3 regions of the Metabacillus sp. 22489 genome follow, and region 3 is predicted to be linked to each of the others. Evidence: riboswitches for the same ligand, from Rfam matches in the RefSeq annotation. Region 3 holds a riboswitch; each other region holds the start of a gene.

Region 1 (4,169 bases), on a different contig from region 3:
GTTAATAGATTAACCTCCATTAGCGCATCCAGTCTTTCATTTGTCTCTAAATCTATTTCTTCTACTTCTGAATTAACAATTAAACAGTTAACCCCGTTATGCTTCGTACCTGCTGCCATCTGTTTGATTACATTTTCAAATATTTCTTCAGAACCGACATGCTCCAGTGTTGAAACCGCAACAATAATGTCATATTCATCTTGCTTAATTTCATAGCTTCCAATATCAGCCTTTTCCATATCAATGACGTCATCAACATTGTATTTGACACTATATTCCTTTAGCTTCGTTAATGCTGAATCAAGCAAATCTATACAAATAACTTTTCCGTTTCTATGTTTAATTGCTTCTGCTATCGGAATACTATTTCTCCCGACACCACACCCTAAATCTAGAACCTTCATATTCTCATTATAATCAAATTGTGGTAATACATCTAAAACCGTTTTAACAGGCTTATGTAACCAGGAGCCCTCCTGAAATAGTTTATAGTTTTCATAGCAAGCATCATGGTATTTCTTTTCCTCATTTCGAATAAGCTCGATTCTATTCATCGCTATCCCTCCAGAGTCTAAATAATCCCCTTACATTTAAAAGATTGGGAAGTTGCTTTTATCATAGATCTGTTAAACTTTGTTGCTACGATCTTCACTTTACGCCGACTGCTCTGATTTGCTTTAAGAGCAGACGTCTATGGGGTCTGGCACATAGGGGTCTCATGTATCCGTTCCAATGAACAATACTCTTTAACATAATCTTATAATAAAAAAGCAATTCTATCTGTCATCAAAAATTATGTATTAGTTTTTTTTATAGAGTATTTTATCGAAGGTTATATTTAACATATAACAACTAATACTAAGAGCTGGGATCCCTATGACAAAATACCAAATGTTTTTAGGGATAAACATATTAAAATAATATAAAAAGAGGACTGCCCATACAAAAATAGATATGTATTTTAACGTTTTTCTCATTTTTTCCACCTTTAATAACTGTTAATAAATGTCTATTGAACTATTATTAGGTCTTTAATCTCTTTTGTCAATTTGTATTGCGAACGCGAAACTTTTATTTTATTGATATATACTAATTTCCCTATAAACAAAAACATCCCCACAAACGTTGTTTTTTCAACATTCATGAGGACAAATAATTTCATTAAACATTAAATATACTATTTTACAATTAACTTAATAAAACGGTCACTTTCGAGTTAAAAAGCTTAACATTATCACATGCACTTCTTATTTAACCGCTTTCCTTCTCATCCATTGTGTAGCAGCCCATTTGTCACCAACAATAACAGGTGCTCCTCCGTGGAATGTTGATTCATTAAGCATTTGGTTATTATAAAAATATTCGAAGTAAACAGCCATCCCTTTTTGCGGACTTACAGATAGGTTTAGCTTAGGAAAGTATGTTTCTCCTCCCTGCTCTACATCACTTAAATACATGACAAGTGTGCTTATTCTTGGGTTTTCCGCTGCTGAAAAATAATCTAGATGTGCTTTAAACTCCTGACCTACCTTATAATTTAGCACTTGAATTCCTTCGCCATGTTCAACTGGGATATTCATGATTTGGGAAATTCTTTTTTCAATTTTTGTAATTACTTCGTGTTGTCCGTCTTCAATGAACATACTGCTGCTTGTTCTCAGTTCATGTACTTCGCGAGAATCGCCTATTCTTGAGCGCTGCAGCCTATCCTTTGATAATTGAATTAGTACATCACATTCATCATCACTTAAAAAATTGCCTAAGATAACAATTAATGGTTCATCAAATCTAGCAATAATATGGATTTTATTACCAAAGTGATTAAAAATCGTTTGTTCTTTCAAAGCTAATTCTTTCGTTTCCATCGTAATCTTCCTCGACCTTCAATAATGAATTTTTCACAAAAAATGTTTCTTATAACGAAAGCATGTAAACGTTTAATCACAAGATGATGTTTTATTGTTGTTTCTTCCCCTCCTAAAATCAAGTGTGTTGAAGTGAAAAATATCTAATTCCTGTGAATTGATTTTACTATTTACTCATTTGTTTTACTACTATTTTTTGATGGAAAACTAAAAAATTTAATTGCTAATTTCACCTCCATGTACTCATTTTTTGCATGCCCTTCATCCCCTGCTACAATAATATTTAGCAAGCATTATTTAATAAATTTAGAAAATAGAATTAAAAAATTATTTGTACAGAATATTTTTTCAATATTGACAATTAGTGTTTTTAAGTATATTCTGAATGTCATAACTTAATATATTGATATTTTTTCTTATCAAGAGAGGTAGAGGGACTGGCCCTTTGACACCTCGGCAGCGGACTATTTATAGAACTGTGCCAATTCCAGTAGCAATTTGCTAGAAGATAAGAGGAGAAGATGAAACTTTCTATCTACCCCTCTTTTATTTTTAAAAGAGGGGTTTTTGATTTTATCGGATAGAAAAACAAAAAACAAAGATTCGTTAAGGAGAGGATATTAATGACAAAAACATTAGTAAAAGCACCATTTAGAGCAGATCATGTTGGAAGTTTGTTACGACCAGAAAGAATCCATCAGGCGAGAAAGGATTTTCAAGAAGGAGTAATTACTGCACAAGCCCTACACGAAATTGAAACAGAAGAAATTAAAAAAATTGTTGTTAAGCAAATCGAAGTTGGTTTAAAAGCAGTGACAGATGGAGAATTCCGCCGTAGATTTTGGCATACCGATTTCCTTGAGCATTTAAATGGAGTTGAAGGGTATGTTCCAAGCCATGGATTTAAATTCAATGGGAAGGAAACGGAAAGATATGATGTTCGTGTTATTGGAAAAATTTCATTTAACCAAGACCATCCACATGTAAAGGAATTTATAGAATTTAAAGAAATCGTTGGCGACCGTGCTGTTGCAAAACAAACAATTCCTAGTCCAAACCAATTATTTAATGCTGGTATCCGCAATCCAGACATTTATCCAGATATTGAAGAATATACAAAGGATATTATTCAAACGTACCGTGATGCGATCAAAGCATTTTATGATGCAGGCTGCCGTTACTTACAGCTAGATGATGTGTACATAGCTGGTCTTAATGCACCAGAAATTCCATTTAATGATAGTGGATATTCTCGTGAGGAATTAATCGACTTAGCGTTACGTGTTGTAAATGGCGTTTTAGAGGATAAACCTGAAGATTTAGTAGTAACGACTCACCTTTGCCGTGGGAACTACCGTTCAACATGGGCATTTGAAGGAAGCTATGCGAAAATCGCCCCAACGTTATTTGCTAAAGAGCAAGTAACTGGATTTTTCCTTGAATATGATGATGATCGCTCTGGTGATTTCGAGCCATTGCAACATATTCCAAACGGTGGGCCACAAGTAGTACTCGGTCTCTTCACTTCAAAGCACGGTAAACTAGAGGACAAGGAAACAATTAAAGCCCGTGTTGAAGAAGCAACAAAATATGTTCCTTTAGAGCAACTATGCATCAGCCCGCAATGCGGATTTGCTTCAACTCACCACGGAAACATTTTAACTGAGAACGAGCAATGGGCGAAGTTAAAATATATTGTTGATATCTCTAAAGAAATTTGGGGGTAAAAATCGGATACAAATTGAGAAAAGCTCAGTTTACAATGAGCTTTTCTCTTTTTTAGCATAAGGCTATATAACCGTCACTTATCATTATCATTAACGCTTATTTCGTTGGCTAAAATCCCGTTCAATTTTCTCCTTCCAGCTTCTGTCGATTTCCTTTCCACTTCGCATCATCGTCACAGCCTCATTCACCGCTTGATAATTTAATTGAGTTCCCTTGTTATCCGCATGGTAATTAACGGCGAATTCCTCATCAATCCCATATTTTTCTGCTGTTGAAATCGAGTCAATATTTGCACCTAAAAACATGAATTCCCAACCAAATTGCTCCTTTTGCCGTGTCACCATTTGTTTGATTTTGTTTGCTGTATACTCCCTACTCGCATTTTCCATCCCATCGGTAGTAATGACGAAAAGGACTTTATCGGCACGATTTTCCTCGTTTGTTCTTTTTTGGACATTGCTAATTTTCTGGATAGTCGAGCCAATCGCATCAAGAAGTGCTGTTGTTCCCCCTACTTGATAATCATCTTCCGTAATGGGAGAAATCCCTTTGACATTGATTCTGTCATGAAGCAAT
Region 2 (4,169 bases), on a different contig from region 3:
GGGTATATTTATACAAGAATCCATAATCCTACATCAACTGTTTTTGAAGAAAGAATTGCCGAATTAGAAGGAGGGATTGGCAGCTTAGCAGTTTCAAGTGGTATGGCGGCAATTACTCTTTCGATTTTAAACATTGCAGGTGCAGGAGATGAGATCGTATCAGCTTCGACATTATATGGTGGTACATATAATTTATTCGCAAATACATTGCCTAAGTATGGGATTAAAACGAATTTTGTAGATCCGAAAAATCCGGAAAATTTCCGGGTAGCAATTACAGATAAAACGAAGGCGATTTTCGCAGAGACAATAGGAAATCCTAGCTTAGATATTTTAGATATTGAGGCAGTTGCTAATATTGCGCATGAAGCAGGAATTCCGCTAATCGTTGATAATACGTTTGCAACACCATTTTTATGTAGACCGATAGAGCATGGAGCTGATATCGTTGTTCATTCCGCAACAAAGTGGTTGTTAGGAAATGGGACGACACTTGGTGGAGTTATTGTTGACGGAGGGAAATTTGACTGGAATAGCCCTAAATTCCCTGGTTTTACAACACCAGACCCAAGCTATCATGATTTAGTATATGCTGAAGCTTTAGGTGAACAAGCATTTATTATTAAAGCAAGGGTTCAACTACTAAGAGATTTAGGTCCAGCAATCAGTCCTTATAATTCATTTCAATTTAGTCTAGGTTTAGAAACATTGCATGTTCGAATGAAGGAGCATATTGCGAATACTAGAAAAATGGTGAAATATTTACAGCAACACCCTGCGGTTGAATGGGTATTATATCCGGAATTAGACGATCACCCTGCAAAAGCTTTAGCAGAAAAATATTTACCAAATGGAGCTGGCTCAGTTATTGTGTTTGGTATTAAAGGTGGACGTGAGGCAGGGGCGAAGGTGATTAATAATGTAGAGCTATGGTCACATGTTGCAAATGTCGGAGATGCCAAAAGCTTAATCATCCATCCTGCGAGTACAACTCATCAGCAATTAGGTGCAGAAGATTTAAAAAGCTCTGGTGTGACAGAGGACTTAATTCGATTATCTGTTGGAATAGAGCATATTGAAGATATTATCGATGACCTGGAGCAAGCGATTTATCAAGCGACAGGGTTAAAAAGTAAATAATCTTTATGATAAAAGGATGATTCACAATAAATTGCTGATTATTGGCAACGTGTTGAATCATTCTTTTTTGCTGAAGTTAAAGAAAAAATCAATTGACATAAAGAAAAAATATTGTTAGAATCACAAACATACTATTCGTAATTGAAAAATTGATTTTTTACAATATAATTTTGTTCTCTTATCAAGAGAGGTGGAGGGAAGTGCCCTATGAAGCCCGGCAACCGTCAGTTTTTACTGAAATGGTGCCAATTCACGCAAAGCTTTTTGCTTTGAAAGATGGGAGAAAGGACAATTTACTGTGCCTTTCTGTTCCCATGCAGAAAGGCTTTTTGCTTTATTTGGATACTATAATAAGGATTTATCAAATATTGCAGGGGAAGAAAAAGTTTGGAAGAAGGTGAACAACTTGATTACTTTAGAAAACGTAAATAAGGTTTATCATACAAAATCTGGTGAAGTTAAGGCCGTAAATAATGTCAATTTAGAGATTGAAAAGGGCGAAATTTTTGGTGTCATCGGTTATAGTGGCGCTGGAAAAAGTTCATTGATCCGATTATTGAATGGATTAGAGAAGCCAACGAGTGGAAATATAACCGTTGCTGGAAAGAGAATCGATTCAATCCGTGGAGCAGAACTTCGAAAAGCGCGTTTAGAAATTAGTATGATTTTTCAACACTTCAATTTACTATGGTCGAGAACAGTCCGTGAAAACATCTCATTTCCTTTAGAAATTGCTGGAGTGAAAAAGCTAGAAAGAAAAAGACGTGTTGACGAATTAATTAAGCTTGTTGGTCTTGAAGGTCGTGAAGACTCTTATCCATCTCAGCTAAGTGGTGGACAAAAACAAAGAGTGGGGATTGCAAGAGCGCTAGCGAACAATCCTAAGGTATTACTATGTGATGAGGCTACGTCAGCATTAGACCCACAAACAACGGATTCTATTTTAGATTTACTCGTTGATATCAATAAACGACTTGGGCTGACGATCGTCTTAATTACACATGAAATGCATGTTATAAGAAAGATTTGTAATAGAGTTGCTGTCATTGAAGCTGGTAGCATCGTTGAGCAAGGAGAGGTTCTCGAGCTATTTAAAAATCCGCAGCAGCCGATTACAAAAAGGTTCCTTAACCAGGATAATGAACCAGAGGAAACTATTGAGCAATTATTAGAACATTATCCAGATGGAAAAGTGATTAAGCTATCTTTTATTGGGGATTCAACAGAACAGCCACTTATTACGAATCTTGTCCGTCAATTTGATATAAATGTGAATATTTTACAAGGGAAGATTTCACAAACACAAAATGGCGCATATGGAACATTATTCGTTCAATTACAAGGGGAAGAAGCGATTATCAATCAAGCAATAGCCTTCATTAAGGAAAACAAAATAGGAGTGGAGGTGGTTGAAAATGAATGAATGGTTGGAATTACTTAAGTGGGAAGATTTACTAGCTGCAACGATCGAAACACTTTACATGACGGTTATCTCTGTTTTCATAACGTTTGTGTTAGGTCTTATATTAGGCTTGCTCTTATTTTTAACTGGTAAAGGTAACATGTGGGAAAACCGTTTTATTAACTTAATTATTGCGACATTCGTTAATATATTCCGATCCATCCCATTTATTATTTTAATTGTCCTACTAATTCCTTTCACAAAAGCACTCGTAGGCTCAATGTTAGGTGCGAATGCTGCATTGCCTGCACTTATCATAGGTTCTGCTCCATTCTATGCGAGAATGGTAGAAATTGCTCTAAGAGAAATTGATAAAGGGGTCATTGAAGCCTCTCATTCAATGGGTGCATCTAATTTTGAAATTATCTTTAAGGTGTTAATACCCGAAGCTCTTCCAGCCTTAATTTCGGGTATAACCGTAACAGCGATTGCGTTAGTTAGCTATACCGCAATGGCAGGAGTCATCGGTGCAGGAGGACTAGGGAATTTTGCTTATCTTGAAGGATTCCAAGGAAATAATACGTTATTAACCTTTGTTGCTACTGTTCTGATTTTAATCATTGTATTTATCATTCAAATAATTGGTGATGTATTCACTAAGATAATTGATAAACGATAGAAAAAAACATTTTAGGAGGAAACAATAATGAAAAAGAAATTATCTCTTCTATTAACAGCATTATTATTAGTCGTATTAGCTGCCTGCGGTAATGGGGAAAAAGGAGCTTCCAAAGAAGAATCCAACAAACTAGTTGTCGGTGCATCTGCTGTTCCACATGCGCAAATTCTAGAAAAAGCAAAACCGATTTTAGCTGATGAAGGTATTGAGCTTGAAGTGAAAGTTTTCCAAGATTATATATTACCGAATAAAACGTTAGAAGCTGGTGAGCTTGATGCAAACTACTTCCAAACACCTGGATACTTGGCTTTAGAAATGGAAGAAAAGGGCTATGATTTTGTAAGTGTTGGGGAAATTCATAAAGAACCAATCGGTATTTATTCTAAGAAATACAAGTCATTAGAAGAGCTTCCTGAAGGTGCTGAAATTATTATTAGTACATCTGATAGTGACCAAGGTCGAATTCTGCCTATCTTTGAAAAAGCTGGTTTAATTAAGCTTAAAGAAGGCGTTGGTGAAAATGCAAGAGTTGAGGACATCGTTGAAAATCCTAAAAATCTAGATTTTTCAACACGTATTGAGGCAAAGCTTTTAGCAACTTCATTTGAAAATGGTGAAGGTGACGCTGTCGTTATCAATGCTAACTATGCTCTTGAAGGTGACGTAAATCTTGAAGAAGGTATTGCCTTTGAAGGTAGTGACGTTGTACCAGCGAACTTAATTGTTGTTCGTAAAGAAGATGAAAATAATGAAAACATTAAAAAGCTTGTTGAAGTTTTAAAATCTAAAGAAATTCAAGACTTTATTAAGTCAGAATACAAAGACTCAGTTATTCCTGTAACTGAATAAAACGAAAGTATGTAAAGGACTAAATACGAAAATTTAGCTAAGGACTAATTTTCAAATATAAAACCTGGATCATGTGGTTAACAACAACCTTGGTCCAGG
Region 3 (4,169 bases):
GAAAACATTCCGCGAATTCGCTCTACAACTTCGCTCCCAATTGTTGCATAAAGAGCAACTAGTACCTCTGTGTCACTATTCGTCTCGCAATCAACCCCTATTTGCTTTAGCCATTCGCGCAGTTCAGTATGATTATAGATCTCACCATTGAAAACAATCATATACCTTCCATTATCATATCGAAATGGTTGATGGCCATTTTCAATATCAATAATGCTTAGTCTACGGAAAGCCATCGACATATGACTATCATGGTAATACCCTTTATCATCAGGACCGCGATGATAGATTAAGTCATTCGCCTGTTGAAATAAACCATTTCGATAAGAACCTACTGCAGTTTCTTCGTAATAAAGTCCACCTACAAACCCACACATATTCTCACAACCATTCCCATTAAATATAAAAAAATTAACGTTTATTTGTGAGACGAATGGTATTCAAAAAATGTTGCAAAAAAATTCAAATTTCGGAAAAAAATTCTATATTTCAGCAAAAAAGGGGAGAAATTTTTTCTCCACCGCTTCATTAATGTGAATGTGCCTCATGTTCGTCCGTTTCTTCCTGAGTTGATGTATCATCACCATCTCCAATTTGTATCGTCGTTTGAGGCATTGTATGTAATTTTCTAACATCTGTATGGGCAATAATTGTATATGTGCCATCCTCAACAAATTGATATTTAATCCCATATGTACCTTTTTTGCCTAATTCTGCTTCGATTTCCTCTGAAGCTTCTCCACGTTTAATTTCAAAAGTTACTTTCGCGTCATCAACTAACTCATCTCCGTAATAAACAGTAGCTGAAATAGGTACAGTTTCACCTTTGTTAGCTTTCTCAGTAACTTTAATTTCAACTTTCGGTTCCTTTAATTCTCCATCCTCTTCAACTTGATGATTGCTATGGTCTTCTGCTTGACCACATCCACTAATAAGCAAAGCAAGGATAAAGACAAACAACCATTGAATATATTGCTTCATTTCATTTTACCTCCATTCATATACTCCATTAATTATAATCTGTTTCTAAAATAGATGCTTCCGTCTCTTTCCTTCTTCATCATTTTTTCACATTTTTATTCTTTTGCTACGTTTTACTACAAGAGTTATATGGTTTCATGGATTTACGATCCTTATCAAAAAAATCGAGGCCTGATGGATTTATCATCAGGCCTTTACCAATTTTAGAGAGATTAAATTAGAGAAAATTATCGCAACGCTTGTTGTTTTAAAGTTTCTGCCTTATCTGTTCTTTCCCAAGGAAGATCGAGATCAAGACGACCAAAATGACCGTATGCAGCTGTTTGCTTATAAATAGGACGTCTTAAATCAAGCATTTTAATAATACCTGCTGGGCGTAAATCAAAGTTACTACGCACCACTTCAACTAATACGTCTTCAGATACTTTCCCCGTTCCAAATGTATCAATTGAAATTGATACAGGCTGAGCAACTCCGATTGCATATGCTAATTGAACCTCACATTTTTCAGCTAAACCAGACGCGACAATGTTTTTCGCAACATATCTAGCAGCATAAGCAGCTGAACGGTCAACCTTTGTTGCATCTTTACCAGAGAAAGCACCACCACCGTGACGTGCATATCCACCATACGTATCAACGATGATTTTACGTCCTGTTAAACCAGCATCTCCTTGTGGCCCACCGATAACAAAACGTCCGGTTGGATTAATAAAATACTTTGTATTTTCATCAATTAATTCAGCAGGAACTACTGGATTGATAACATATTCCTTAACATTTCGTTGAATTTGTTCCAGTGAAATTTCTGGATGATGCTGTGTTGATATAACAATTGTATCGATCCGAACTGGCTTATCATTCTCATCATATTCTACAGTTACTTGGGTTTTTCCATCTGGACGTAAATATGGAAGAATCTCCTCTTTACGAACCTCAGTTAAACGACGAGAAAGCTTGTGAGCTAATGAAATAGGTAGTGGCATTAATTCCTTTGTTTCATTACAAGCAAAACCAAACATTAATCCTTGGTCACCAGCTCCAATAGCTTCGATTTCTTCATCTGACATTTGACCTTCACGCGCCTCAAGTGCTTTGTCAACCCCAAGTGCAATATCTGCAGATTGTTCATCAATAGAAGTTAATACAGCACATGTTTCAGCATCAAAGCCATATTTTGCACGAGTATAACCAATTCCTTTAATCGTTTCTCGAACAATTTTAGGAATATCTACATAAGTACTAGTTGTAATTTCACCTGCAACTAATACTAATCCAGTCGTAACTGATGTTTCACAAGCAACACGTGCATTTGGGTCCTTTTCAATAATTGCATCAAGGATTGAATCAGAAATTTGGTCACAAATCTTATCTGGGTGTCCTTCTGTAACTGACTCAGAAGTAAAAAGACGTTTTTTAGTCATAATTTAATGCTTCCTCCTCATATATTCGGTTATCATCATTTGAGCCGGAACTCTTCCCTAAGTAAAGTAACCTAAACACCTATGATAAGGATGTTTAAATGAAACACTTTTACAAGAAATCACGTTGGGATGTTTTGTGAACAGAAATATTATGTATCTTTACCACATATTGTTCTTTAGGTAAAATTAATCTGTTAGCAAAAAAACCTTTCCCCTGTGAGGAAAGGTTTTGTATCGTTCATCGCCTTTCGCTCTTATCGATCAAGGGCTTTCGCCTTGCTCAGGTTAGCACCTTTGCATCGGAAAGTGTCAGTAACAAGTGCAAATTTCTCATTCAAAATTGTATGAGTTTGATTAAGCTTGCACTGTCCTACTTTCATTGATAGCAGGTTGCTGGGTTTCATAGGGCCTGTCCCTCCACCAGCTCGGGATAAGAGAATCCGTTCAAGGTCATATCATAGCGTACTGGATCGCAAACTGTCAAGAATAAAAGTAGAATAAGAACATCTCAACATGAAATTGCTATGATTATAAAATTCATATTCCTAATGGCTTAGATTCTTTTATCTACATGTTCATCATGCCCATCAATACATGAAATTATGAGCCTTTTTATCAGCTTTTGAACATGAAAGAAAAGTTTATCTATACTAGAAAGACAAAAAAAGGATGAAAAATCATCCCCTGTATTTATTTTAGTTCGTTGAATTTAAGGCTACTAAACGGTACGTAACATTTGTCTGATTATTATGGAGTTCTAATTTTTCAACAATGGCTTCACCTGATATTTCACCATGTTTTGTTTTTCTGACCTCAATAGGAATATCAATAGGATAAATACGATACCCGTCTTTTGTTAATACAAACAAATTTTCCTCCAAGCGTTTTTCGTTTCCTTTTGTCACGATCATCGTGTTAAATTCTACGGGCATACCCATAATGAAAACCTCCTTTTAATTACATACCTATAAATAAATGATAGCATTCTTGTCTACATAGAACAAAGAACTTATTGCTTTTTCATCCATAAACATAATCGATGAAGTGTTTCACGATTAATTGAAGGGGGAAAATAGTGTGTAAATTCATCAAAATACCAAGTTTCTACCTTCTTATCTAATTCTTTCAAGCGTTTTTCTAGCCTATAGGCATGCTCGACAGAAACATTTTTATCTTTTACTCCATGAATAATTAAAACAGGGGCATTCATTTTTTCCAATTCATATAGAGGTGTTCGCCATTTATATCGTTTAGGAAACTTTGTAGGTGTGCCACCGATTACTCTTTTCATCATTCTGCGTAAGTCTTCACGCTCTATATAGGTTAATACCATATCAGAGACCCCTCCCCAGGTGACAACAGAACGAATATGTTTGGACATAATTCCTGCTATTAGCGCCATAACCCCACCACGTGAAAATCCAAAAAGGTGAATTCTCTCTTGTTGAACCATTGGGTGCTCTCTTAAAAGTTCAATTGCCGAAATCGCATCATAGCGATCATCTCCTGCAAAATCTTCGTTACCTTCACCACCTTGATTTCCACGATAAAATGGTGCCATCACGACAAAGCCCTCTGAGGCAAATTGAATAATTCGACCGACTCTGACCATGCCAACGCTTTTTATTCCACCTCGTAAATATAAAATAGCCTCAAATTTCCCCTTCCCCTTTGGAACAGCTAACAACCCTTTTACCTTTAGGTTATTTGATAAATATGTAACAACCGATAGTTCAATTCGTGGATTTGGCGACGGAAATTTTA

What was found. Region 3 has a riboswitch for S-adenosylmethionine ahead of metK (methionine adenosyltransferase). Riboswitches for the same ligand answer to the same signal wherever they lie in the genome.
Region 1: linked by a shared signal. The riboswitch ahead of ACTJJ9_RS17435 (5-methyltetrahydropteroyltriglutamate--homocysteine S-methyltransferase) and the one ahead of metK (methionine adenosyltransferase) in region 3 are both predicted to bind S-adenosylmethionine.
Region 2: linked by a shared signal. The riboswitch ahead of ACTJJ9_RS04810 (methionine ABC transporter ATP-binding protein) and the one ahead of metK (methionine adenosyltransferase) in region 3 are both predicted to bind S-adenosylmethionine.

Annotation. Positions count from the first base shown of each region.
Region 1 covers NZ_JBQENT010000032.1:40,449-44,617, forward strand. The annotation lists gene ACTJJ9_RS17425 (class I SAM-dependent methyltransferase) at 1-554, opposite strand, end outside; gene ACTJJ9_RS17430 (2OG-Fe(II) oxygenase) at 1,248-1,865, opposite strand; SAM riboswitch class I at 2,279-2,380, shown strand; gene ACTJJ9_RS17435 (5-methyltetrahydropteroyltriglutamate--homocysteine S-methyltransferase) at 2,489-3,592, shown strand; gene ACTJJ9_RS17440 (vWA domain-containing protein) at 3,683-4,169, opposite strand, start outside.
Region 2 covers NZ_JBQENT010000005.1:133,333-137,501, forward strand. The annotation lists gene ACTJJ9_RS04805 (O-acetylhomoserine aminocarboxypropyltransferase/cysteine synthase family protein) at 1-1,140, shown strand, start outside; SAM riboswitch class I at 1,316-1,423, shown strand; gene ACTJJ9_RS04810 (methionine ABC transporter ATP-binding protein) at 1,547-2,563, shown strand; gene ACTJJ9_RS04815 (methionine ABC transporter permease) at 2,556-3,221, shown strand; gene ACTJJ9_RS04820 (MetQ/NlpA family ABC transporter substrate-binding protein) at 3,249-4,070, shown strand.
Region 3 covers NZ_JBQENT010000063.1:8,873-13,041, forward strand. The annotation lists gene asnB (asparagine synthase (glutamine-hydrolyzing)) at 1-377, opposite strand, end outside; gene ACTJJ9_RS24030 (FixH family protein) at 529-981, opposite strand; gene metK (methionine adenosyltransferase) at 1,209-2,408, opposite strand; SAM riboswitch class I at 2,657-2,842, opposite strand; gene ACTJJ9_RS24040 (DUF2584 domain-containing protein) at 3,101-3,343, opposite strand; gene ACTJJ9_RS24045 (alpha/beta hydrolase family protein) at 3,415-4,169, opposite strand, start outside.